DNA from 3 places in the Microbacterium kribbense genome. Region 2 is predicted to be linked to each of the others. Evidence: predicted binding sites of a transcription regulator. Region 2 holds the regulator's gene; each other region holds the start of a gene.

Region 1 (7,489 bases), on a different contig from region 2:
CGCGATCGGCAGCCTCGTCGGCGGACTCGTCTCGGGCAACATCGCGATGGGCCGCTGGGCGATGGCGCGCCGGATGGCGATCGTGCTGGTGGGCCTGATCCTCGCGACGATGTTCCTGAACGTGTGGTGGATCAGCGGCTCGCTGCTGATCGCCGGGATCGGCGTCGCGCCCGCGTTCGCGGTGATCTCGGCCATGACCACCGCCAGCGTCAAGTTCAGCGACACCGCCGAGGCGTTCGGCTGGGTCAACACGGGCCAGCTCATCGGCGCCGCGGCCGGGTCGGCGATCGCCGGGTTCCTGATCGACAGCGCCGGTCCCGGCGGCGCCTATTGGACGGCGGCGGGCTTCGCCGCCGCCGGAGTGCTCGTGTGCGTGGTGTTCGTCCGCGGGTTCCCCGACCTGCGCTTCCGCGACCCGAGTCCCATCCCCGACACCGCACCGGTCGCCACCATCACGTCGTGAGCGGCGCCGGCCTCACCCGGCCGCGGGTTCGATCCGCAATGTGCACGAACGGGCGGCGTCGGTCAGCATCGCCGCGACCGACGACGGCTGGCCGGCGTACTTGCGCCGCAGCTCGTCGTCGATGTCCCCCTGCACGCCGTCGTCCACCGGCACGTAGACGGTGGAAACCTGCGCGCGCGCAAGCTCGAGTGCGGCCGTGCGATCCCGCTCGGCGAGCGATCCGTCGCCGAGCACGAACTCCACCGGCCGCCCCGAGACCACATGCCGGTACCACGCCGCGTCGGCGCCGTAGACCGATCGCACATAGGGCACGCCGTCGATCACCATCGCCCAGATCGGCGTGGCCACCTTCTTGCCGCCGGGTGTCGAGGTGACCACCGCGACCACGGCCGTCTCATCCAATGCCTGCACGATGTCGTCGAAGCCCATACCCGCGAGGTTAGCCCGCCGAGCGCGCGCCCGACGGCGATCACTGCGCGTGGCGCATCAATTCCAGCAGCGCGAGGGCATAGGCATCCGACACTTCGGGGTGCTCGAACACCTGCAGCCGCCCCGCGATCCGGATCTCGACCTCGTACGTGTCGGGCCGGCGGCGCAGCGCCGTGAACGTGCCGCGCAGCAGCTCGCGCAGCTGTTCTTCGCCGGGCAGCCACAGGGCCTCCTCCTGCGCGACCGAATCCAGCGCCCACTCGGTGGTGCCGTTGAAGCTGAGGATGCTGCCGGTCGGATACCGCCGCGCCTCGATCGTCATCTCGCTGACGGTGAACACGTCGGCCTCGAACTCGGGCTCGTCCAGCTGAAAGCGGTCGCCCGAGCGCGGCTGCCACTTCAGCCCGGCGTCGCGCAGCGCACGGGCCAGCTCGGTGGAGATCACGCCGCCAGGGTACCGGGCGAACCCGTGCGCCATGCGAGGATGGCGCCATGGCGCGCACTCCGACCGCTCTGCTGAGCCCCGCCGACCGGGCGCGCCGGAGGGCGCTGCGCCGCATGAAGGCCATCGCGCTGGGTGCACTGCTGCTGCTGGCCGTCGTGTTCGTGTTCGCGTTCCTGTTCCAGGAGCGCTTCGGATGGCTCGCCTATGTGCGCGCGGCGACCGAAGGGGGCATGGTCGGCGCGCTGGCGGACTGGTTCGCCGTCACGGCGCTGTTCCGGCACCCACTCGGCCTGCCCATCCCGCACACCGCGATCATCCCGACCCGCAAGGACGAGATCGGCCGCACCCTGGGCGAATTCGTCGAGACGAACTTCCTCTCCGGCACCGTCGTGCGCACCAAGCTCGAGTCGACCTCGATCGCCGCGCGGCTGGGCCGCTGGCTGGCCGAGCCGCGCAACGCCGAGCGGGTCGCGGCGGAGGGCTCGGCGATGGCCTCGGGCGTGTTGCGGGCGCTGTCGGACGCCGACGTGCAGGAGCTCATCGAAGACCTCGCCCGCGAGCATCTGATCGCACCGGAGTGGGGGCCGCCGGCGGGCGGGTGGCTGACGCGGGTGCTGGATGCCGGTGCGCAGCGCGGCGCCGTCGACCTCGCCGTGGACAGCGTCGTGTCGTGGCTGGACGCCAACCAGGCCGCGTTCGCGGGCCTGGTCTCGCGTCGGCTGCCGTCGTGGGTGCCGCACCTGGCGCACCGGTTCGTGGACGACACCGTCTACCGCGAGGCGGTCGGTTTCGCCCGTGCCGTGCAGGCCGACCCCGACCACCCGGCGCGGCACGCGATCGACGGGTATCTGCTGCGCTTGGCCGACCGGCTGCAGCACGACCCGGCGATGATCGGCCGCGTCGAAGACGCCAAGTCGGCGATGTTCGACAGCCCGCGGGTGCGCGAGCTGGCGGCGCGCACGTGGGAGACCGCCAAGAGCGGGCTGCTGGCATCCCTCGCCGACCCGGGCAGCGGGCTGCGTCAGCGCGCCCGTGCCGCGCTGATCGACATCGGCGACCGGCTGACGACGGAGGCCGCGCTGGCGCGGCGCGTGGACGGCTGGGTGACCGATGCCGCCGTGTTCGCCGTCGACCGCTACCGGCACGACATCGCCTCGATCATCACCGACACCGTCGAGCGGTGGGATGCCGCCGAGACGACCGAGAAGATCGAGCTGATGGTGGGCCGCGACCTGCAGTACATCCGCCTGAACGGCACGGTGATCGGGGCGCTGGCGGGCGTGGCGATCTACACCGTGGCGCAGCTGGTACTGGGGTGAGATCCGACCCGGGCGAGACGGCATGATGGAGGCATGGTCTCTCTTGCGCTCGTGCGTCATGTCGAGGTTCCGCGCGGATGAGCGCGGCGATCGTGGATTCGGCGGGGCTGCCGGCCAACGCCGCCGGCGTGCTCGGCGCGGACGGCGCGGTGACCGAGTGGCTGCCATGGGCCGAGCTCGACGGCCGGCTCGGGCCGGTGGTGATCACGGCCGCCACGGCGACGCGCGGCGACTGGCAGCTGCGGATGCTGCGCATCGACAGCACTGCCGGCGGCTCGGCGAATGACGCCGTGCACGGAGTGCGGCTGACCGGGCACGCCGTGCCTGCGACAGACGGGGCACAGCCGGCGATCACCGACGTGCACCAGGGCGTCGACGTGCGCGTCGACGCCGATGGCACGCCGGTGCACACCGAGGTGCGGATGCTCGTGCCGTGGGACGGCGAGCTCGCCGTCGCCGGCGGCCCGTCGCCGCTGCCGTCGGCGACGGTGCTCGACCCGCCGACGGGCTTCCCGATGATCATCGCGGTGCGGCTGGGAGCCGAAGACCCGGCGGTGCCGCAGATCGAGGAGAAGAGCGCCGACAGCGGCAAGAAGCCGATACGCATCCTGCGCACCGGGCTGTCGATCCCCGAGGTGGAGCTCGCGCCCGCCCCCGACGGAGGCCACGCGATCACCGTGCTGTGGCCCGACCGCACCCGCGAGGTCGTGCTGCTGCCCGCTCGGGCCTGAGCCCGTGCGGGCGCGCACCTCGGCGCGGCGCTCGTGGACCGTGCCGCCGCCACCGTCTTCGAGTGTCGTTCAGAAGGGTGCGGGATCGCCTTCGGGCACAGGGGGATCGGCGTACCCGGGTGGTCGCGTGGCGCGTCGCACATCGTCGGGGACGAATCTGACGGCGCCGGGTGGTCGGGTGGTGTGGACGCGGCGCGTAGGTGCGATGAAACGCAACACCCCGCCGGGCAGTTGCTGCACGGTCCAGTCGGTGTGGTGCTTGACGGTGTGATGGCGCTTGCAGAAGTCGCCGAGATTCCACAACGCGGTAGGACCACCATTCTGGTGCGCGATCGTATGGTCGATGTCGCATTTCTCGGCGGGCCGTCGGCAGCCCGGGAATCGACAATGCTCGTCCCGAGCCCGCAGAAGTCGTTTCTGCGCCGTGCAGGGATGCCGTTTGTCGACACTGACCGGCACCCCCGTGGCCGGGTCGATGAAGAACCGGTACCAGGTGTCCGATGTGCCGGCCAGGCGCCGCGCCGTCTTGTCATCGATGGCACCGACACCCACCAGCTGCGCACCGCCGACCCCCGCGGTGGTGAGGGTCGCGGCGGGGACGGTGATGTTCACCGTCGCCCGGATCGCGCCCAGCCCGGTTCTGCGTTGCTCGGTGGTGCCATGCCCGTCCGGGGCGGACGTCAACAACAGATCCAACGCCACATCAGCCATGATCTGGCCTCGAGTACGATCATCGGCCACGAAACCCGACCCGCTCGGCCCACCCGCACCCTCGACGGCTTCACGTGCGGCTTCGGCGGCGGCGTGCTCAGCCACGTCGGCTTCGTTGTCGGCCTGCACTTGTGCGGCGATGTCGCGCAGCCGGTGGTACGCACCCTCGATCTCGGCCGCGGGACCGGTCACGATCAACTGTCCCACCCCGGGCCCCGCCGCGCGTTTGCGGACGCTGCGTCGGGCGACGGCCTGCCGGATGCGCTCCTGCGTGCCCTCCGGGTCCAGCTGGTTCACCACTGACTCCAGCGCGTCCCGCAACTGGGACGGCGTCAGCTCACTCGCCATGTCCAACGCGAGACGCTCATACTCACCACGGAGAGTGTCATCATCCAGATCACCACCGACCTCCGCGATGGTCTGCGCATGCTGCGGCGAAAGGAGCCCACTGCTTGCATCCCGCAACGTGTCATAGAACTTGTGCGCCAGAGTGTGGGCCTGATTGACGCGGGCGGTCACCTGGAACTCCGACAGCCGTAGCGCGGCGCCGATCTCCGCGTAGATCTCCCGCATCGCCAGCTGGGACGCGGACACCTTCGCGCCCGTGTCCTGCCGGGCGGCGCGTTCTCTCTCCCGCTGCTGGACCATGTCGGCGACATTCGCGAAGAAGTACATCTCCGTCGCGAACGCGTTCGCGGCCAGGGCACGCGCACCGCCCAGACTGTCGATCAGCCCATCCAGCTGCGAAACGACCGGGGACACCCCGTCCGATGCTGCGTCCACGATGCTCTCCGATCGATCACTGTTTCGAACCTGAGCACCCTCATACTATCGTACCTATCTGCGATCTCCAAGTGGCTCATTCCGCGATTTCATGGCTTCTATCCCGTCAACGGACTCATAGCGTCGGGGCATCCACTATCGAACATCCATATCGTCCCACCGGCCCCCGACATCCCACGTCGAGAACATTCGCGTCGTGAGCGTCACATATGCGGATCAGCCGACCTGCACGCCGTCCTTGTACACGGAGTCGATCTGCGGCACGCCTGCGCGGTAGGCGAGGTAGGTGCGGCTGGGCGCACCGAGCACCACGAGGTCGGCCCGCTTTCCCATGGCCAGCACGCCGATGTCGTCGCGGCGCAGGGCCCGGGCACCGCCCGCGGTCGCGGCCCAGATCGCCTCGGGCACCGTCATCCTCATCTCGCGCACGGCGAGGGCGACCATCAGCGGCATCGAGCTGGAGAAGTTCGACCCCGGGTTGCAGTCGCACGCGATCGCGACGGTCGCGCCCGCGTCGATGAGCCGGCGCGCGTCGGGGTACGGGTGGCGGGTCGAGAATTCCACGCCGGGCAGCAGCGTCGCCACGGTGTCCGAGGCCGCGAGGGCCGCGACATCCTCATCCGTGAGAAAAGTGCAGTGGTCGACGGATGCCGCGCCCAGGGCGACGGCCAGCCGCACACCGGGACCCGCGCCGAGCTGGTTGCCGTGCACGCGCGGCACCAGGCCGTGGGCGATGCCGGCCTCGAGGATGCGCCGCGACTCGTCGGCGGTGAACGCGCCGGTCTCGCAGAACACGTCCACCCACTTCGCGTGCGGCGCGCATGCGGCCAGCATCGGGCCGCACACCAGATCGACGTACCCGGCGCGATCGTGGACGTACTCGACGGGGACCACGTGCGCGCCGAGGTAGGTGACCTCGGGGGTGACCTCGGCGGCCAGCCGCGCCAGACGCGCCTCATCGTGCACGGTCAGTCCGTACCCGGTCTTGATCTCGATCGTCGTGGTGCCCTGCGCGTGCAGCTCGGTCACGAGTCCGGCCAGGCGCCGGCGCAGCTCATCGTCAGTCGCCGAGCGGGTCGCCGTCACCGTCGTGCGTATGCCACCGGCGGAATACGGCTGGCCGGCCATTCGGGCGGCGAACTCGGCCGAACGCTCGCCGCCGAAGACGAGGTGGCTGTGGCTGTCGACGAAGCCCGGGATGACCGCACGACCGCGGGCGTCGACGACCGTGCGGGTCCCGGACGCGTCGTCTCGCCGCGCTCGCTCGGCCGCCTGGTCGGCGGGCCCGACCCAGGCGATGTGCGAGCCCTCGATGAGCACGGCGGCGTCGACGAGGGTGCCGCACGCGTCGGAGCCGGCAGCCACGTTCGTCGTGAGCTCGCCGATGTTCGTGATGAGGATGCTCATGCCGGCCCCCTTCGGGTCAGGATGCCGCCGACGATGGTCGCGGTGACGTCGCCCGCCCGGGCGACCAGCGGCAGCTGCAGCAGCCCGCTCCCCCGGGTGCGCACGGTGTCGGCATCGATCTCGACGACGTCGAACGGATCGCCCACGCGCAGCCCGGCGACATCCACCGCCCCGCCCGGCAGCCCCAGCGCCCGCGCGCCGCCGACGCTGCCCGCGTGCCACAGCTGCGCGGGCGTGAAGATGCCGCGCCGGCGCGCACGCAGGCGCTGGTCGAGCTCGAGCCGGGCGACTTCTTCGAACGGGTCGATGACGGCGTGCTGATCCGATCCGATCGACAGCGTGGCGCCGGCCCCGCGCAGTTCGGGTGCGGGCCCGATGCCGTCGCCGAGGTCGGCTTCGGTCGTCGGGCACATCACGATCGAGGCGCCTGCCTCGCCGAGCAGGGCGATGTCGGCGCTTGTCAGGTGCGTCGCGTGCACCGCCGTCAGCGTCGGCCGCAGCAGCCCCTGTTCGGCCAGCAGACCCGTGGGGGTCAGGCCGTACGCCTGCAGGCACGCATCGTTCTCGGCGACCTGCTCCGACAGGTGCACGTGCAGCGGCACGTCGGCCGGCAGCTCCCGGGCGACCACCGCGAGGTCGTCGGGCGTCACCGCCCGCACCGAGTGCACCGCCGCCCCGACCGTCACCAGCGCCCGCCGGCGCACATCGGCGGCCACCGCATCGCGCAGCGACTGCCAGCGCACGAGCCACGCGTGCGCATCGGCGTCGCCGAAGCGCCGCTGGCGCTCGGACAGGTCGAGGCCGACACCGCCGCGCAGGTAGCACGCGTCCAGCAGCACGAGACGGATGCCTGCGGCCACGGCGGCATCCGCCAGCGCCAGCTCCATCGCGTGGCCGGTGTACGGCGTGCCGTTTGCCCGGTGGTGCACGTAGTGGAACTCCCCCACCGCCGTGCAGCCGGCGTCGCGCATCTCGAGGAACACCTGCTCGGCCAGCGCCCGATACGAGTCGGGGGTGAGGGAAGCCGCCGCGCGGTACATCTCTTCGCGCCACACCCAGAAGTCGCCGCCCCCGCCGTGGGTGCGCCCGCGCAGCAGCCGGTGGAACGCATGCGAATGCGCATTGACGAACCCGGGCGCGACCACCCCGAGCCGCGTGTCGCCCGGCTGCGCGTCACCGCCGGCGGCGAGCCCCGTGATCA
Region 2 (7,489 bases):
TCCAGCGTCGCCGACAGCCAGCGCTGCAGCGAGTCGGAGCCGAGGTTGCGCTGCACCACGAACCATCCGTCGCTGCTGGGATCCAGGCGCGGGATCCACCGCAGCAGCATGTCGTGCAGCTCGCTCTTGCCCACTCGGATCGGAGGATTGGAGCGGATGCTGCGGAACACGATGTCGCCGGGCACCTCGTCCGGGGTGACCGCCTGGATGTTGTCCAGGTCCAGCGCGGCGGCGTTGCGCCGCACCAGATCCAGCGCGCGCTGGTTCACGTCGACCGCCCACACCGTCGCGTGCGGCGACTGCATCGCGACCGTCAGCGCGATCGGACCCCACCCGCAGCCCAGGTCGAGGATGTTCCCGCCCGGTGGGGGCGGCGGCGTGTCGGCCAGAAGCACGTGGGTGCCGGCATCCATCCGATCCGGACTGAACACCCCACCGGCTGTGACGACCTCGACCTCACGGCCGGCCAGGACAACCCGGATGGTGCGCAGATTCTCTGCGCTGGCAGGGGACGCGGTGAAGTAATGATCGCTGTCCATGATTTTTGAGCGTAGCGGAGCCGGGCCCGCTGCGCGGGATAGAGTTTTATGAATGGATGCGACCACGCCCGAACCCGCAGGTCCTGCCGCTGTGGACCCGGTGGACAGGGTGCTCGCGAACGCGCAGTCCCACTCCGGAGTGCGGCTTTTCGGTGCAGCCCAGGCGCTGCAGGACGACGCCACCGCCACCGGCGCCGACACGGACGGCGAGCAGTGGGACCGCCAGGAGCGCGCCGCGCTGCGCCGGGTGGGCGGACTGTCCACCGAGCTGCAGGACGTCACCGAGGTCGAGTACCGGCAGCTGCGGTTGGAGAACGTCGTGCTCGTGGGCGTGCACCCGCAGGGCGCCACCGAAGACGCCGAGAACTCGCTGCGCGAGCTCGCCGCGCTCGCCGAGACGGCAGGAGCGGTCGTGCTCGACGGGCTGCTGCAGCGCCGCCCGCACCCCGACCCGGCGACCTACGTCGGCCGCGGCAAGGCGCAGGAGCTGCGCGACACGGTCGCCGCCCTCGGTGCCGACACCGTGATCGCCGACACCGAGCTCGCCCCGAGCCAGCGTCGTGCGCTGGAGGATGTCGTGAAGGTCAAGGTCATCGACCGGACCACCGTCATCCTCGACATCTTCAGCCAGCACGCCAAGAGCCGCGAGGGCAAGGCGCAGGTCGAGCTCGCCCAGCTCGAATACCTGCTGCCGCGGCTGCGCGGCTGGGGTGACTCGATGAGCCGGCAGGCCGGCGGCCAAGTCGGCGCCGGCGGGGCCGGCATGGGCTCGCGCGGCCCCGGTGAGACCAAGATCGAACTCGACCGCCGCCGCATCCGCACCCGGATGGCGCAGCTGCGCCGCCACATCAAGGAGTTCGGCCCGGCCCGCGAGTCCAAGCGCGCCGAGCGCAAGCGCCACTCGATCCCGTCGGTCGCGATCGCCGGCTACACCAACGCCGGCAAGTCGAGCCTGCTCAACCGCCTCACCAGCGCCGGCGTGCTGGTCGAGAACGCCCTGTTCGCGACGCTGGATGCCACGGTGCGGCGCAGCGAGGCCGCCGACGGGCGGGTCTACACGCTCACCGACACGGTCGGCTTCGTGCGCAACCTGCCGCACCAGCTGGTCGAGGCGTTCCGCTCCACGCTCGAAGAGGTCGCCGACGCCGACGTCATCGTGCACGTCGTCGACGCCGCTCATCCCGATCCGGCGGCGCAGCTGGCCACCGTGCGCGACGTGATCGGCGACGTCGGCGGGCGCGACATCCGCGAACTCGTCGTCTTCAACAAGGCCGACCTGGTCGACGACAACACCCGACTGGTGCTGCGGGGGCTGGAGCCGGCCGCGCTGTTCGTCTCCTCGCGCACGGGCGAGGGCATCGACGCGCTGCGCACCGCGATCGAGCGGGCGCTGCCGCTGCCGGCGGTGGAGATCACCGCGCTGGTGCCGTATGACCGCGGCGACCTCGTCTCGGCCGTGCACGAGAGCGGGATGCTGCTGACCGAGCGGCACGAGCCGGGCGGCACGCTGCTGCACGCCCACGTCGGACGCCATCTGGCCGCCCAGCTGGCGCCGTACGCGATCAGTCCAGATCAAGCGGCGCAACCCCGGCGGGACTGAACCCGAACACGGCGCCCAGGAAGGCCAGCTCCTTCTCCAGCGCGTCGGCGACGGTCTCGGCGCGCCGGAACCCGTGCGACTCACCCGGGTACAGCACGTATGCGTGCGGGATGTGCTGCGCAGCCAGGGCGTCGCGGATCGCCTCGGCCTGCGACGGCGGCACCACCGGGTCGTCGGCGCCCTGCAGCAGCAGCACCGGCACCCCGAACCGCTCGGGGTGCGACAGCGGCGACCGCTGCGCGTAGAGCTCCTCGGCCTCTGGCAGCGGTCCGATCAGCCCGTCCAGATAGCGGGCCTCGAAGTCGTGCGTCTCGGCCTGCAGCATGCGCGCGTCGCCGACCCCGTACCGCGAGATCCCGGCCGCGAACACGTCCGTGCCGGTCAGGGCGCCGAGCACCGTCCAGCCGCCGGCCGAGCCGCCCTCGATCGCCAGGCGTGCGGGGTCGGCCCGGCCCTCGGCGGCGAGGCCGGCCGCCGCGGCGGCGACGTCGTCGACGTCGACCACGCCCCACTGACCACGCAGCCGCTCGCGGTAGGCGCGCCCGTATCCGGTCGACCCGCCGTAGTTCACGTCGAGCACGCCGATGCCGCGGCTCGTGAAGAAGGCGGTCTTCGCCGCGGCCGCGGGGGCGGTGTGCGAGGTGGGCCCGCCGTGCACGAACACGACATAGGGAGGCAGCTCGCCGGCCGGGGCGGTGGTCTCGGGGCTCGTGGGCGGATAGTCGAACGCGTGCACCGGTCCGTGCGGCCCGGCGAAGGTCACCGCGCGCGGCCGCGGGGTCCACTCCGGGCCCCAGCCCGCCGCGTCGGCAGTCACCCGCTCGGCGTGGCCGGGCCGGTCCACGTCCACCAGCCACACCGCGGGCGGGCCGTCCAGGCCCGCCGCGGTCAGCAGCACGCGGGTGCCGCGGGCGTCTTCGATCGACACGTTCGCGGTCGCGTCCAGCGGCAGCGCGCGGTCCGAGCCGGTCGCCGGATCGAGCACGACGACCTGGTCGGCGCCGTTGGTGCGCACCGCGACGATGCGACCGTCGGCCAGCGGCTGGAACCAGCGGGTGCCCAGCACCCAGATCGGTCCGCCGGTGTCGGCGTCGGCCGGCGCCACGACGTGGGCGGCCGAGCCGAGCGCGACCCGCCACAGGTTCCACCGGCCGGTGGGGTCATCTGCATAGAGCAGCTCGTCGGCACCCACCCAGACCGGCTGCACGGCGGCGGTCTGGCCGCCCGCGATCGTGATGGCGTCGGCGACCGCCCCCGCGCCGAGCCGGCCCACCCGCAGCCGGGTGCGGTCCCACGGCATGTCGGGGTGATCCCAGGCGATCCAGGCCAGGCGCGTGCCGTCGGCCGACAGCGCCGGATGCGCGACGAAGTCGCTGCCAGCGGCCAGTGAGAGCACGGTGGACTCATCGCCCAGCACGATCTCGACGATGTCACGGGTCGGCACGGCGGCGCCGGTGTGCGTCTCGCGCACGGCGAGCAGCCGCCCCTGCTGCCAGCTCAGGCCGCCGTAGCGCTGTCCGGCGTCCGGGGGTGTCAGCCGGCGCGGGGCAGAGCCCACGGGCAGCTCCCACACGCACTGGTCGGTGCGCTCCACGAAGAACAGCCGGCCGTCGGGCGCGGCCGCCCACGCGCCGCCGCCGTACTCGTGCACGCGCGAGCCGACGTTCCAGGGTGCCGGCAGCAGCACGCCGCGGCGGCGCGAGAGCACCGTCATCCGCCCGCCCTCGGCGGGCACGGACTCACCCCACCAGATGTCGTCGCCGACGAACCGCGCGCCGTCGCGGCGCGGAGCGGCCGACGCGGCCACCGCAGCGGTGATCGGGGAGGGCCAGGTGCCGTAGCGAAGGGTCTGAGGCATGCCTCCACGCTAGCCGGTGGCCTGTGCCCCGTGGCCGCGGCGGATCAGACCGCGCGCAGCACTGCGACGAGCTTGCCCAGCACGACGGCGTCGTCGCCGAGGATCGGCTCGAACGCCGAGTTGCGCGGCAGCAGCCAGGTGTGCCCGTCGCGCTGGCGGAACGTCTTCACGGTCGCCTCGCCGTCGAGCATCGCGGCGACGATGTCGCCGTTCTCGGCGGTGGCCTGCGACCGGATGACGACCCAGTCGCCGTCGCAGATCGCGGCGTCGATCATCGACTCGCCCTGCACCTTCAGCATGAACAGCTCGCCCTTGCCCACCAGTTGACGGGGCAGGGGGAAGATCTCCTCGACCTGCTGCTCGGCCGTGATCGGCACGCCGGCGGCGATGTGCCCGACCAGCGGCACCAGCGCCGCGTCGCCGAGAGTGGGCGCCGAGTCGGCGGGGTTCTCGCCGGAGATGCCCGGCAGGTCGATCAGCACCTCCATGGCGCGCGTCTTGCCGGCATCGCGGCGCAGGTAGCCGCTCAGCTCGAGCTGGTTCAGCTGATGCGTGACGCTGGACAGGGACTTCAGCTGCACCGCATCGCCGATCTCGCGCATGCTCGGCGGATAGCCGTACCGCGCGATGGAGCGCTGGATGACCTCGAGGATCGCCATCTGCCGATCGCTCAGGCTCTTGCGCCGGCGGGTCCGACGCACCGCCGGCTCGGCCGCCGTGGACTCGTGCGTTGCCTCGCTCATGTCAGCTCCCTGTGTTCTGGCCCGGCCTGGTCGCCGGTGCAGCTTCTTCGAATGTCGGAGGTTGGTGATGGGGTGTCCCTATCGAAACGGTATCCGGTTGAAGACCGGATCGACGGCATCCGCCTCGCGTGTCGCCTTCGATCCGATTCGCACACGGAGACCTGTTGACAGTCTATACAATCGAAGCTAGATTCGGAATGAAGATTCGGATCGGGTGCTCCCGCCCGAGCGTCCGATCCGAATCTGTCCACACCCAGGAGGAGCCATGACCACCATCGCGATGGCATCGACAGCACGCACGACGACGCACCTGCGCCTGACGGTCCGCGGTCGACGGGTGCTGGCCGGTCTGGTGGCGCTGCCCCTTGCCGCCGCCATCTTCGTCGCCGTGCTCGGCGGCGGGTCGGCGCTGGCCTCGCGCGATGCGGGGGCGCCCTCCGGCAGCTTCTCGACCGTGACCGTCGTCGCTGGCGATTCGCTGTGGTCGATCGCGCAGCGCGTGGCACCGGGCGCCGACCCGCGCGACGTGGTGGACGCGATCGTGAGCCTGAACGCCCTCGAAGGTGCCGTGCTCGTCCCCGGCGAGAAGCTGGCGCTGCCCGTCGAGTACGCCCCGGCCGGCTGAGCCGCCGCAGCGCTCTACGATGGGAGGGGTGAGACCCCGGTTAGAAGACCTGCCCATCCGCGATGATCTGCGCGGCATGACTCCGTACGGCGCGCCGCAGGCGCCGCTGCCGGTCGCACTGAACGTCAACGAGAACACGCATCCGGTTCCCAAAGACGTCGCGGACGACATCCTGGACGCCGTGGCCATTGCGCTGCGCGACGTCAATCGCTATCCCGACCGCGAGTTCACACTGCTGCGCGAGGGCTTCGCCGACTACCTGGGGCACGGCCTGAGCGCCGACCAGATCTGGGCCGGCAACGGGTCGAATGAAGTGCTCCAGCACCTGCTGCAGGCCTTCGCCGGCCCGGGGCGGACGGTGTTCGGATTCGCACCGACCTACTCGATGTATCCGCTGCTGACCCGCAGCACCGGCGGCACCTGGGTCGCGGGGGAGCGGGGCGTGGACTTCACCCTGACCGCCGAGTCCGCGGCCGCCCAAGTGGCCGCGGCCCGGCCGGATGTCGTGATGCTGTGCGCACCGAACAACCCCACCGGCACCCCGCTGCCGATCGACGTCATCGAGGCCGTGTACGCGGCATCCGAGGGAATCGTGATCGTCGACGAGGCCTACTTCGAGTTCGCGCCGGCGGGTGAGCGCTCGGCGCTCACCCTGCTGCCCGGCCGCGAGCGGATGGTGGTCTCGCGCACGATGAGCAAGGCGTTCGCATTCGCCGGCGCCCGGGTCGGCTACCTCGCCGCCGACCCGGCCCTGATCGATGCACTGCGGCTGGTACGGCTGCCCTATCACCTCAGCGCACTCACGCAGGCCGCCGCATCCGCGGCACTGCGGCACGCGCCGACCATGCTGGCCGCCGTGGCCGACATCGTCGGCCAGCGTGATCGCATCTCGGCCACGCTGGCGGCGCTGGGCTACCGACCCTACGAGTCGTGGAGCAACTTCGTGCTGTTCTCCGGCGTCGAAGACCCCGCGGCGACGTGGCAGGCCCTGTACGAGCGCGGCGTGCTGATCCGCGACATCGGGCTGCCGCGCAGCCTGCGGGTCACCGCCGGCACGGAGGAGGAGACCAGCGCGTTCCTGGATGCCCTGGCCTCGCTAGACTCGGCATCATGACCACCGCCGGATCCCGCGTCGCGTCGCGCACCCGCACCACCAGCGAGTCGGCGGTCGAGCTCGAACTCGACCTGGACGGCACGGGCGTGGGACGGATCGACACCAGCGTCCCGTTCTTCGATCACCTGCTGACCGCATTCGCCAAGCACTCCCTGACCGACCTGACGGTGCGCGCCTCCGGTGACACCGACATCGACGTGCACCACACCGTCGAAGACATCTCCATCGTGCTCGGTCAGGCCATAGGCGCGGCGCTGGGCGACAAGAGCGGCATCTCCCGCTACGGCGACGCGCTGGTGCCGCTGGACGAGGCGCTCGCGCAGGCCGTCGTCGACATCAGCGGCCGCCCCTACCTGGTGCACGACGGCGAGCCGGCCGGGTTCGAGCTGCACCTGATCGGCGGCCACTTCACCGGGTCGCTGGTGCGCCACTCGTTCGAGGCGATCGCCTTCCATGCGGGGCTCACCACGCACGTGCGCGTGATCTCGGGTCGCGACCCGCACCACATCGCCGAGGCCGAGTTCAAGGCGTTCGCCCGGGCGTTCCGTCAGGCCAAGGCGTTCGACGCGCAGGTGGTCGGCATTCCCAGCACCAAGGGAGCGCTGTGACCGACAGGCCGCTGGTCGCGGTACTGGACTACGGGTCCGGCAATGTGCACTCGGCGGTCAAGGCGCTGGCCGCCGCCGGCGCCGACGCGCGGCTGACCGCCGACCGCGGCCTGGTGATGGATGCCGACGGCCTGGTGGTCCCCGGTGTCGGCGCGTTCGCCGCCGTCATGGGCGCGCTGCGCGCGAGCCGCGGCGACGAGCTGATCGACCGGCGCCTGGCCGGAGGCCGGGCGGTGCTGGGCATCTGCGTGGGCATGCAGATCTTGTTCGAGCGCGGGCTCGAGCGCGACGTCGACACCGAGGGGCTGGGCGAGTGGCCCGGTACGATCACCGAGCTGGATGCCCCGGTGCTGCCGCACATGGGCTGGAACACCGTGCAGCCCGACCCGAACAGCCGGCTGT
Region 3 (7,489 bases), on a different contig from region 2:
ACACGCTCATCACGCACTGGCTGCACTCGATGCACCGCGACCATGAGCGCGCCGCGCAGGCCGCGCTGCGCGGCGCCTTCCTCGCCTCGATTCCGATCGAAGAGGTCAGCGCCGAGCGCCATTCGGTGCGCAGCATCTTGCACGCCGAGAACTGGGAGGACATGGACGGGTTCGACGCCGACACCTTCTATGAGATCCCCGATGAGGCGTATGAGCGGTGGCGCACCGGCATCGGAGCACACGCGTTCGCACGCGGCGAGACCTACGGGTTCCGCTACATCGACTACTACTCCGCCCTGATGGAGGTCAAGGGCTGCCTGGCGGGATGCCGCCGCGCGGCGGCGTTCCAGGCCTCCAGCCACGAGAAGTTCGCACTCGCCGGCCCGTGACCTCGACGACCGGCCACCACCAAGAGATGGGAATGACAATCATGAGAAGGCAGAAGACACTCGCCGTCCTCGGCGTCGCCGCGGCCGTCGCGCTCGTCGCCACCGGCTGCTCGGCCTCGGGCGGCGGCGGCAACGACGACACCAATGCGAAGCAGGAGCTGACGTTCCTCACGCACTGGGGACCCGACCAGGTGAAGCTGCTCGAAGCCGCGGGCACCGCGTTCACCACCGCCAACCCCGACATCACGATCAAGGTGCAGGCGGTGCCGTTCGGCAACCTCTTGTCGACGCTGCGCACGCAGGGCAGCTCGCCGGACGGGCCGACCATCGCGGGCGTCTACGACGCGTGGATGCCCGAGCTGGCCCGCGACAAGCTCGCGGCCGTCGCCCCCGACGACGTCGCCGCGTCCGTCAAGAGCAACTGGCCGCAGGGCGTGGTCACCGCCGCGACACAGGAGGGCAAGATCCACGGCATCCCCAACGAAGTCGACCTGTATCAGCTCAACTACAACAAGGCGGTCTTCAAGGATGCCGGCATCGCGGATCCGCCGAAGACGTGGGACGAGGTGCTCAGCGCGGCCAAGGCGATCACTGCGACCGGCCAGGGCCGGCAGGGCATCGGATTCATCACGAACTGGAACTCCGGTGCGGTGCACCCGTTCCTGTCGCTGCTGGCTTCTGACGGCGGCACATTCCTCAACGACGCCGGCGGCAAGGCCCAGCTCGACTCGCCGCAGGCGCTGGAGACCGCGAAGTTCTATCAGCAGCTGGTCGACGAAGGCCTCACCCAGGCGTCGATGTCGACGGCCAACGCGAACACCACCGGGCCCTACCTCGACAACTTCGTCAACGGCAAGACCGGCATGATCATCATGGCCAACTGGTGGGAGAGCGCTCTGAAGGACGCCATGGGCGACAAGTTCGCCGATGTCGGCACGGCACCGATCCCGGTCGGCCCCAGCGGCGACGCGTCCCACTCGATCTCGTACTCGTGGGACACGATCGTCAACGCGAACGCCTCGGCGGCCAAGCAGGCTGCCGCATGGAAGTTCCTCAGCTGGCTGAACGGGCCCGACTCGGGCGAGGCCGGATCGTCCGCCATGGGAGACATCCTGATGTCGATGGGCATCCTGCCCAGCCGCACCTCGGATGTCGCCGCGCACGCCGACAAGCTGAAGACGCCGTTCCTCAGCTCGTACGTCGCCGCGCTCGACAGCGCCGTTCCGTTCCCGACGGTGCTCGGCGGCAGCGCCTCAGCCGACGCGCTGCAGCGTCAGGTCGAGGCATTGCTGAACAAGCAGGCCGACGCCGCGACCGCGATGAAGAACGCCCAGTCGGACGTCGACAACGCTCTGACCGCGGCGCGCTGACGCGAACGCAGCACGTGAGCACCACCACGCAGATCACGATCGGAGGGCGCCCGGCACCCGGCGCCCTCCGATCGGGCGTGCGCAGCGAGCGCCGGCAGCGCCGCGTGGTCGCCGCCGTCTTCCTGAGCCCGACACTGCTGATCATCGGGCTGTTCACGCTGGTGCCGATCGTGATGACCGTGATCATCAGCTTCCACCGCTGGTCGATGTTCACCCCGATCACGAAGATGGACTTCGTCGGCCTCGACAATTACACCCGACTGTTCGCCGACAGCGCGCGCACCCAGGCGCTGGTCAACACCGGCGTCTACGTCGGGCTCAGCATCCTGATCACCGTGCCGCTGGCGTTCCTGGTCGCGATGCTGCTGTTCTTCCCCCGCATGCGCGGGCAGAGTGTCGTGCGGGTCATCCTCTTCAGCACCTATGTGATCCCCACCATCGCGATCGTCATCATCTGGAGCAACATCTACGCGCCCGGATACGGGCCGCTGAGTGCGATCCTGTCGGCCGTGGGCGTCACACCGCCCGGCTGGCTCAGCGACCCCTCCTGGGCGATGATCTCGCTGGTCATCTTCAACGTGTGGCAGATGCTGGGCTACTACGTGATCCTGCTGGTCGCGGGACTCACCCAGATCCCCGGCGACCTGTATGAGGCATCGCGCGTCGACGGCGCCGGAGTGATCCGGCAGACCTGGTCGATCACGATCCCGATGCTGAGCCGGTCGCTCGTGTTCGTCATTCTGATGACCTTCATCAACTCGATCCAGGTGTTCGACCCGATCTATCTGCTCACCCAGGGCGGGCCCGCCGGGTCGACGAACGTGGTCTCGTTCGAGATCCAGCGCGCGGCATTCCAGTACGGCCAGGCGGGCAGCGCCAGCGCCCTGGCCGTCTCGCTGTTCCTCATGATCGTCGTGGTCGGGGCAGTGCTGGGCACGATCCTGAAAGTGAGAAGGCGATGAGCCGGCGGCGTCCCGCGCACGGGCCTGCGCGCACCCGGACGCGCGCGCAGCGGGGGCTGCTGTATGCGCTGCTGGCGCTCGTCGCGATCGTGCCCCTGTTCCCGCTGTATTGGCTGGTGATCTCGGCGTTCAAGACGCCGAAGGAGTTCGTCACCATCCCGCCGACCTGGTTTCCGACCTCCGCGACGCTCGACCCGGTCACCACGGCGCTGACGGCGGTGCCGTTCGCGCAGTCGATGCTCAACAGCGTGATCATCGCCGGGGGCGCCACCATCGCGGTCGTGATCACCAGCACAATGGCCGGCTATGTGTTCGCGAAGTACCACTTCCGCGGCAAGGACCTCGTGTTCTGGGGCGTCGTGGCCATGATGTTCCTGCCGCCGATCGTGACGCTGGTGCCGCTGTACTACCTGGTCTCGTCGATGGGGCTGGCCGACTCCTATCTCGGTGTGCTGCTGCCCTGGCTGGCGAACCCGTTCGGCATCTTCCTGATGCGCCAGTTCATGATGGACGTGCCCGACGAGCTCATCGACGCGGCGCGGCTCGACGGCGCCGGCGAGCTGCGCGTCGTGTGGCAGTTCGTGGTGCCGCTGATCAAGCCCGCCGTGGTCACCCTCGCCGTGTTCATGTTCGTCTTCGCCTGGAACAACTTCCTGTGGCCGCTGACGATCCTGCGGTCCGAGGCGATGTATCCGATCGTGCTCACACTGAACCGGCTGATGTCCTATACGATGAGCTTCCAGTACCAGAACGTCGTGCTCGCCGGTGCGCTGATCGCGTCGATCCCGACGATCATCGTCTTCCTGCTCTCGCAGCGCGTGTTCGTGCAGGGGATCGCCTCGAGCGGGGTGAAGGGATGACCGAACCGGCAGTCGTCGCGAGCGGGGTGAAGGGATGACCGAACCGGCAGTCGTCGCCGACCTGACCGCGCTGCTGCCGGCGGGTGCGGTCACCGTTGACCCCGAGGTGATGGCCGCCTTCTCGCGCGACCATTCCGAGCGTCCGCTGCCGGGGATGCCGCTGGCGCTGGTGCGCCCGGCCAGCACCGCCGACGTGCAGGCGGTCCTGCGCGTCGCCTCCACCCACACGATCCCGGTCGTCGTACGCGGCGCCGGGTCGGGGCTGTCCGGCGGCAGCACCGCCGTCGACGGATGCCTCATCCTCTCGGTCGACCGGATGCGCGAGGTCCGCGTCGACGCCGCCGCACGGGTCGTGCATGCACAGCCCGGGGCGCTCAACGCGGAGGTCAAGGCTGCGGCGGCCGCGCAGGGCCTGTGGTACCCGCCCGACCCCGCCTCCTACGAGTTCTGCTCGATCGGCGGCAACGTGGCCACCAACGCCGGGGGCCTGTGCTGCGTGAAGTACGGGGTGACCACCGACTACGTGCTGGGGATGACCGTCGTGCTCGCCGACGGAAGGGCGCTGACCCTCGGCGGCGATCGCGTGAAGGACGCCGCCGGCCTGTCGCTGACGAAGCTGTTCGTGGGCAGCGAGGGCACCCTGGGAGTGATCACCGAGGTCACGCTGCGGCTGATCCCGGCCCCGGAGCGCCCCGCGAGCCTGGTGGCGACTTTCGCGGAGGTGGATGCCGCAGTGCAGGCGGTGCTGCAGATCAGCGCATCGCTGCGACCCGCGATGCTCGAGTTCATGGACCGCACCACGATCGGCGCGGTCGAAGACCTGACGCACATGGGCCTGGACCGGGATGCCGCAGCCATGCTGATCGTGCAGTCCGATGCGCCGGGCGACCAGGCCGCTGCCGAGCTGAACCGGATCGAGCGCATCTGCCTCGACGCGGGCGCGACCGAGTGCGTGCTGACCGACGACCCCGACGACGGCGAGGCGTTCGTCGCGGCCCGGCGAATGGCCGTTCCCGCCGTCGAGATGAAGGGCAGCATGCTGCTCGAAGACGCCGGCGTCGCGCTGCCGCGACTGGGCGACCTCGTGCGGGGCATCCAGCGCATCTCTTCGGACCGCGGCGTCGTGATCGCGCTGATCGCGCACGCCGGTGACGGCAACACGCATCCGATGCTCGTCTTCGACCGGGCCGACCCCGACTCGTTCGCGCGCGCGCAGCAGGCCTTCGACGACATCATGGCGCTGACCATCTCGCTGGGCGGCACGATCTCAGGCGAGCACGGCATCGGGCGGCTCAAGCAGCCGTGGCTCGAACGCCAGCTGGGCCAAGACGCGATGGCCCTCACCCAGACCATCAAGGCCGCGCTCGACCCGCGCGGGATCTTGAATCCTGGGGTGATTGTTCGGTAGCGGGGTTCTTGTCGGGTCGGCGGTGGGCCGGGTCCTTGTCGGTTCGGCGGTGGGACGGGGTTCTGTCGGGTCGGCGGTGGACGGGGTTCTTGTCGGGTCGGCGGTGAGCCGGCGCGGACAAGGCGGCCGGCGCAGGGCGGGTGCGGGGCTCTTCTCTGGCCGGGACGGGGCGGTGTTCTTCTCGGGCGGGCGGGGTGCGGTGCAGAACTCCTTCGATTCGCGCTCGGGGTGCCCGGTGATGCCTGGATTCGGCCCATGACCGGGCGGATCGACTGAGTTCTGCACGGCGACAACCTGCCGGCAGCATCCGCCCGCCGCATCGGGCGAAACCGTTACCGTTCTGTGATCTCCACCCCGCTGATTTGGGACCGAAATCAGGTTCGAATGTCGGAGGTGGGTTAGATGATCGGAGTATGGCAATCTTCACCGATATCGAGGCGCACGCGGCGATGCTGCGCGGCGTGGTCGGTGCCGATGTCGAAGCCGGTGGCCTGCCCACTCTGGTCGCGGGGCTCAGCGATGACCAGGTCGTCTCGCTGCTGACGCAGACCGCCGCGCTGATCCGCGCCGCCGAAACGGTGCAGGTGGTCGCCACCGGCGTCGCCGCGTCCAGGTCGACACGCCACGCCGGACAATCCGGCCTGGCACAGCAGCACGGCAAGAACTCGGCGACGTCGCTGCTGCAAGATCTGACCGGATCGACCCGGTCTGACGCGATCAAGCAGGTGCGCGCCGGTGAGGCCCTGTTCGCCGGACTCGCCGGCGGCGGCGAGACCGACGACGCTGCCGGGAGTGATGGTGATTCCGGTGGTGGTGGTGATGCCGACGGCACTGGGACTGTGCCCGGAGACACCTGCCCGCCGCGTCCCTGGCACGCGCCACTGGGCGAGGCGCTGCTGGCGGGACGGTTGTCCGCGGCCCAGCACGATGCGATCCTCCGAGGGCTCGGCGAACCGCCGACCATCGACGCGGCCGCGATCCTCGCCGGCGCGGCATCGGAGACGGACGGGGATGCTGCGGACAGCGACGATGCGGATGCGGCGCCCGGCCAGGACGGGGATGCCGCATCCGGTGCGGACGGGGATGCGGCGCCCGGCGACGATCTAGACGCGGCGGCACCGGACGTGATCGACGCCCTGGTGTCCGCGGCCCGGGCGCAGGCGCGACTGGCGTGGCAGATCGCGGCCGCCCAGCTCGTGGACGAGGCGCAATGCCGCACCGTCGAAGACCTCGCCGCGCAAGCGCGCGCGATCCGCGACCTGCTGGACCCCGAAGGTGCGCAGCGCCGATTCGAGCAGCGCTACCAACAGCGCGCGTTCCGCACCTGGAAGGACAAGGACGGAATCCGGCACACCCACATCACCCACGACGACGACGGCGCGCAATGGGTCCAGGCCATCCTCGACGCCGCCCTCGCACCCCGCCGCGGGGTCCGGTTCGTCGACGACGCCGAAAAGAGCCGTGCACAGCAGCTGATCGACGACCCGCGCACCACCGAGCAGCTCGCCTACGACTTGTTCCTCGATCTGCTCCGCGCCGGCGCGCTCGCCGACGCCGAGACGGTGTTCGGCACCCGGCAGGCCGGGATCCGTGTCATCATCACCCAGCAGGCCGCCGCGGCCGCCGACCGGGGCGAGCCCGCTGTCGCCACGGTGCAAGACGACACCACGACACTGCCGGCCTGGGCCGCGACCCAGCGGGCGTGCGACACCGGCGTCAGTGAATGCTTGACCGACGCAGCCGGCAATCCGCTCGACCTGGGCCGTGAAGCGCGGCTGTTCGCCCCGAAACAGAAGCTCACCCTCGCGATCCGAGACGGTGGATGCCGGTGGCCCGCCTGCGACCGGCCCGCCCACTACTGCGAAGCGCACCACATCGACGGCTGGGCCACCGGAGGCAGAACCGACATCGACCGGGGCATCCTGCTATGCCGATTCCACCACATGCAACTGCACCACGGCGGCTGGCGGATCACCCGGCATAGGAAAGACGACTTCGTCCTCCACCCGCCCGGCGGGGCCGAACCGATCGTGCTCACCACCAGACTCGCCCGACAATACCTGTTCCGAACCACCCCACCACCAGCACCAAGATTCCACCCCGAGCCACAGGGAGTACCGGCCGCATGACACCCGGGTCACCGCGGACACCGGGGTCGCCACGATACCGGGTCACCGCGGACACCGGGTCACCGCGGACACCGGGCCACCGCGGATAATGCTTCCGCACCCGTAACAGGGCGCCAACGCGACGGTAGCGAGCCGCGCGACGAGCAACCCGATAGATCACGCGCCTGGGTAACACCCTACGGCAGCTGACCGCTCCGCCCAAGACCACACCAGAGCACGCCCCGAATCAGCTGGCCCGCGGAAAGGTCATGTCCAAACCGAACGACTGTTCAGCAAGGACACGAACGACTGTTCAGCAAGGGCAAGGAGTTCGGCGCCTCATCGGCGCTCAGATCAACCAGGCTCAGGGCAGCTGGTCGGTCTTGTGCTCG

What was found. Region 2 encodes LexA, which represses DNA repair genes until DNA is damaged. Its sites were predicted from a motif close to TCGAACANNTGTTCGA; they were not measured.
Region 1: ABD705_RS09840 (HNH endonuclease signature motif containing protein) is a predicted target of LexA. The motif match lies at 4,894-4,909, and genes of this name have one in related genera.
Region 3: ABD705_RS07425 (HNH endonuclease signature motif containing protein) is a predicted target of LexA. The motif match lies at 5,358-5,373, and genes of this name have one in related genera.

The regions. Positions count from the first base shown of each region.
Region 1 is NZ_BAABAF010000007.1:77,878-85,366, forward strand. It holds gene ABD705_RS09815 (MFS transporter) at 1-463, shown strand, start outside; gene ABD705_RS09820 (DUF2255 family protein) at 476-892, opposite strand; gene ABD705_RS09825 (pilus assembly protein CpaE) at 933-1,337, opposite strand; gene ABD705_RS09830 (DUF445 domain-containing protein) at 1,385-2,656, shown strand; gene ABD705_RS09835 (hypothetical protein) at 2,734-3,387, shown strand; gene ABD705_RS09840 (HNH endonuclease signature motif containing protein) at 3,457-4,881, opposite strand; gene hutI (imidazolonepropionase) at 5,098-6,288, opposite strand; gene ABD705_RS09850 (formimidoylglutamate deiminase) at 6,285-7,489, opposite strand, start outside.
Region 2 is NZ_BAABAF010000003.1:26,653-34,141, reverse strand. It holds gene ABD705_RS04705 (class I SAM-dependent methyltransferase) at 1-539, opposite strand, end outside; gene hflX (GTPase HflX) at 592-2,139, shown strand; gene ABD705_RS04695 (alpha/beta hydrolase family protein) at 2,102-3,997, opposite strand; gene lexA (transcriptional repressor LexA) at 4,042-4,740, opposite strand; gene ABD705_RS04685 (LysM peptidoglycan-binding domain-containing protein) at 5,006-5,365, shown strand; gene ABD705_RS04680 (histidinol-phosphate transaminase) at 5,385-6,479, shown strand; gene hisB (imidazoleglycerol-phosphate dehydratase HisB) at 6,476-7,087, shown strand; gene hisH (imidazole glycerol phosphate synthase subunit HisH) at 7,084-7,489, shown strand, end outside.
Region 3 is NZ_BAABAF010000005.1:34,538-42,026, reverse strand. It holds gene ABD705_RS07450 (PIG-L deacetylase family protein) at 1-389, shown strand, start outside; gene ABD705_RS07445 (ABC transporter substrate-binding protein) at 431-1,759, shown strand; gene ABD705_RS07440 (carbohydrate ABC transporter permease) at 1,774-2,721, shown strand; gene ABD705_RS07435 (carbohydrate ABC transporter permease) at 2,718-3,581, shown strand; gene ABD705_RS07430 (FAD-binding oxidoreductase) at 3,616-4,989, shown strand; gene ABD705_RS07425 (HNH endonuclease signature motif containing protein) at 5,403-7,118, shown strand; gene ABD705_RS07420 (hypothetical protein) at 7,462-7,489, opposite strand, start outside.